DNA from 2 places in the Rhizobium sp. S163 genome. Region 1 is predicted to be linked to the other one. Evidence: predicted binding sites of a transcription regulator. Region 1 holds the regulator's gene; the other holds the start of a gene.
The links. Region 1 encodes LexA, which represses DNA repair genes until DNA is damaged. Its sites were predicted from a motif close to TGTTCNNNNTGTGTTCNG; they were not measured.
Positions count from the first base shown of each region.

Region 1 (2,185 bases):
CAGACTGGCGACGCCGAGCGGCTCGAGATAGGTTTTGTCGGCGAAGAAGACGCAGGCATTCTCGGTGCCGAATGGGTGCCGCGCATCGACGGCGACGGTGAAACCGAGCTTGCCCAGGCGCTCGCGCGCCATCTCGATATTGACGACCGGCAGCACCACGTGGTCCAGAGGATGGGGGTCACGCATCAGCAAATCCTCCCGAAATCGGCAGAGATGTGCGCTGGCTTTCGCCACAATGCAAGAGGCGAGCGCGGTTAAATCGAATGAAGTGCAAAATCGCGACGATTCCGAGCCAAGTTTTACGAAAATTTAGGCACTTGCGGAACACATATGGAACATATAGTGTCCGTTCTGGCTTTGTTTCACGACTCTGGGGTTCATTTCGATGCTGACACGCAAGCAACAAGAACTGCTTCTGTTCATTCATGAGCGGATGAAAGAGTCGGGCGTTCCGCCATCCTTCGACGAAATGAAGGATGCACTCGATCTCGCATCAAAATCCGGCATTCACCGGCTGATCACGGCTCTGGAAGAGCGCGGCTTCATTCGCCGGCTGCCTAACCGGGCGCGCGCGCTTGAGGTCATCAAGCTGCCGGAGGCCTATAATCCGAGCCTGCAGCCGCGACGCGGCTTTTCGCCGAGCGTCATCGAGGGCAGCCTCGGCAAACCGCAGCCGGTGGCCGCAGCCCCTGCCCCGAAAGCCGCGCCAAGCGCCGACAACGGCAACTCGGCTTCCGTTCCCGTCATGGGCCGCATCGCTGCCGGTGTGCCGATCTCGGCGATCCAGAACAACACCCACGACATCACCGTCCCCGCCGACATGCTCGGCTCCGGCGAGCATTATGCGCTCGAGGTCAAGGGCGACTCGATGATCGAAGCCGGCATTTTCGACGGCGACACCGTCATCATCCGCAACGGCAACACCGCCAACCCCGGCGATATCGTCGTGGCGCTTGTCGACGATGAAGAGGCAACGCTGAAGCGTTTCCGCCGCAAGGGCGCGTCGATCGCGCTTGAGGCGGCCAACCCGGCTTATGAGACCCGCATTTTCGGGCCTGACCGCGTCAAGGTTCAGGGCAAGCTCGTCGGGCTTATTCGCCGGTATCACTGAGTGGTGACGGATCATCGCTGAAGCTGTCGTTGCGCCAGTCATAGGCGCGATGGCGCATCCAGGGGCGACCGAGACTTTCATAGGCTGCTTTGACGACGGGTGTCCCCTGCTCGTCGATGCGGATTTCAACGGCGCCCGATCGTCTGAGGGTTTCGCCGGTCAATAGCATTGCGCCGGAGCGGCATGTCGCCTGGCGGAGGCGCACCGGCGTGATGACGATATCGGCCACATCGCAGGCGGGACCGAGATAGGCGGCGTTTTCGAGCGTCGCGATGATGTAGCCGCTGTCGAGCGCTGTCACGCACCAGGCCGTTTTGAGGCATTGGAAGCCATTGTCGTTTGTGGAAGCCGCAGCAGCGCGCATCATGGCGCGGGCTTCGCGTTGTTGTTTCAACGTCAGTCTTGGCCTTGGCTCGCCCCTTCTCAGAATGGGCAAGGCCTCGCCGTCGAGCATCTCGGGCGGCTTGTGGTCTTCGATGGCGAGCGCGCGCTGCCATTGCCCGAAGATGAAGTCGGGCGGCCGTTCGCGGTTGCTGGCGAGGCTGTCGCTCTTGACTGATGCCACGAGGCTTCCATCCTCGGAGACAACCAGCTCTGGCGCCGGTGCGGCCGGGAGCAGGACGACGACAAGCGTTGCTAGCGCGGCAACCGCAGCGCCGATCCATCGCAGGCGTGTGCGCATCAGACCCCAGACGAGGAAGCCGAGGACGGCTAGCGCAAAATACCACTCCGGTATCCGCCCGATATCGACACTGCCGCCCCAGCCGGAAACCATCTTGGCGATATCGATCACCAGATCCAGCCCGAAGCCGGCGACGATCCATGGCGCCGCATCGAGGCCAAAGGGCGTCGCCAACATCGCGAGCATTCCGAAGGGCATGACGATGAAGGAGATGACGGGCATGGCGAGCAGGTTGGCGGGCAGGCCGTAGCCGCTCAGCCTGTGAAAATGCTCGATCGAAAACAGCGCCGTCGAGAAACCACCGATCATCGAGGTCAGCGCGATGCCGCCGAAGAAGCGGAACGTGGCCATAACCGGCTTAATTGCGGGGTGCGTCAGGAAGACGCTCTCTC
Region 1 is NZ_JAUDSA010000003.1:154,505-156,689, reverse strand. Features, by position in the region: gene QTL96_RS00870 (VOC family protein) at 1-186, opposite strand, end outside; gene lexA (transcriptional repressor LexA) at 386-1,111, shown strand; gene QTL96_RS00860 (ComEC/Rec2 family competence protein) at 1,092-2,185, opposite strand, start outside.

Region 2 (2,185 bases), on a different contig from region 1:
CGCTCTTCGTGCGGATGTCGGGCTCTGGCGCGACGTGCTTCGGCATATTCGCCAACATGGACGAGGCGAAGGCTGCCGCGCGTGCGCTTCACGACAAGCGGCCGGACTGGTATTTCGAGGCGACCGAAACATTGGCGGGAGACGATGATGACAGGCGTTGACGACACGCGTCCGTTCATTCCAGTGGGATTTGCCGTGCTGACGGTTTCAGACACGCGCACCCCCGCCGACGATCGCTCCGGCGATACGCTGGCGGCGCGCATCTCGGAGGCCGGGCACCGACTCATCGCACGCGCCATCGCGCCCGACGACCGGCAGGCGATCGCCGCGCAGGTGCAGGCCTGGACCGCGCAATCGGACGTCGACGTGATCATTACCACCGGCGGAACCGGCTTTACCGGCCGCGACGTGACGCCCGAGGCGCTGGAGCCGCTATTCGACAAGCGCATGGATGGCTTTTCGGCCGTCTTCCACCGGATCTCGCAGGACAAGATCGGCACGTCGACCGTGCAGTCGCGCGCGACGGCGGGGCTGATCGGCACGACCTTCGTCTTCGTGCTGCCCGGATCGCCCGGCGCCTGCAAGGACGCGTGGGATGGCATCTTGAAGGCGCAGTTCGATTATCGCCACATGCCGTGCAACTTCGTGGAAATCATGCCCAGGCTCGACGAGCACCTGAAGCGCGGCGCCTAAAAAACTAGTTCCGCGCCGAACGCGCCACCCAGGACGGGATAAGCTCGGCCGATAGCTTGCGCAGCTTCTGCCCCTTGACGAATTCCGCCAGCTGCATGCCGCTGCGCGCCGTCGCCAGCGCGTGTTTTTTCGGCAGCAACAGGCCTAGCTCCAGCGGCGCCAGACGGCGCAGGCGCTGATAGAAAGGCCGGCGATAGCCACGCGAGGCGGTGAAACGGGCGGGCAGCTTGTTCAGCGCCACATATTCGGCGATCTCGTCGATCCAGCCGCTCTGCGGGCGGGCGCCGGGCTCGACGAACAACAGCCATTCGCCGCGCGCCGAGCGCAGTATGTCCTTGATATCCCAATGCTGATGGAAGCGGCAGCCGACGGCGTCCGCGACCTTGGACGAGCCATCGCGCGAGCCGTGGTCGAGCACGACCACATCGCTCACCAGCCCTTCCACGGCACCAGCAACCAACACCGATAATGTCTGCGCCAGCTCAGGTTCCTGATCCCGGCATTCCAATACGACAGTCAACATTGCTCATTTATAGTGCGACGCACAAAACATTACCAGCGACAGTTTTCCAAATTTGTTCTTGCATTGTTCTCATTTCAGCGATAGGAATTTAATCACCAGAACGGATGGGGACGACGAGTCTTCCATCGACGGAGAAACCCGATGAACGAACAGTCCCTTGCAGGGCAGGCCGCATTCGCGCCTGCCAACACGGCGGATATTGCCGACGCGATGATCGTTTCTTCCGGCCTCAGGATCGAGGTCGACCGCCGGCGTGGCCGCGGTGCGGGATTGAACCCGAGCGGGCGCTTCGAGCCACAGAGCCGTGAAGGCTTCGACGATGGCTGGCAGACGCTGGAAGAGCTGCCGCCGTTCAAGACCGAGGTGCAGATCGAAAAGCCGCGCACGGCAATCACCCGCAATGAATCGCCGGATATCCCGTTCGACCGTTCGATCAATCCCTATCGCGGCTGCGAGCACGGCTGCATCTATTGCTTCGCGCGGCCCACGCACGCCTATATGGGCCTGTCTGCAGGGCTAGATTTCGAAGCCAGGCTGTTTGCCAAACCGGATGCGGCGAAGCTCCTGGAGCGCGAGCTCGCCAAGCCCGGCTACAAGCCGCGGGTGATCGCGATCGGCACCAACACGGATCCGTATCAGCCGATCGAGAAGGAATGGCGGATCATGCGGGATATCCTCGAGGTACTGGAGCGGGCAAACCATCCTGTCTCCATCGTCACCAAGTCGGCACTCATCCTGCGCGATCTCGATATCCTGCAGCGCATGGCGGAGAAGAACCTGGTGCGCGCCTCGCTGTCGGTGACGACACTGGACCGCAAGCTGGCGCGGACGATGGAGCCGCGCGCCTCGACCCCGTCGAAGCGGCTCGATGCGCTGAAGGCGCTGAGCGACGCCGGCATCCGCACATCGATGATGATGGCACCGGTCATTCCAGCGCTGAACGACCATGAGATCGAGCGCGTGCTCGAT
Region 2 is NZ_JAUDSA010000018.1:775,300-777,484, reverse strand. Features, by position in the region: gene QTL96_RS19400 (4-(cytidine 5'-diphospho)-2-C-methyl-D-erythritol kinase) at 1-161, shown strand, start outside; gene moaB (molybdenum cofactor biosynthesis protein B) at 148-693, shown strand; gene QTL96_RS19390 (glycosyl transferase) at 698-1,216, opposite strand; gene QTL96_RS19385 (PA0069 family radical SAM protein) at 1,358-2,185, shown strand, end outside.
Region 2: the regulator LexA is predicted to act here: its motif matches at 1,259-1,276, upstream of QTL96_RS19390 (glycosyl transferase).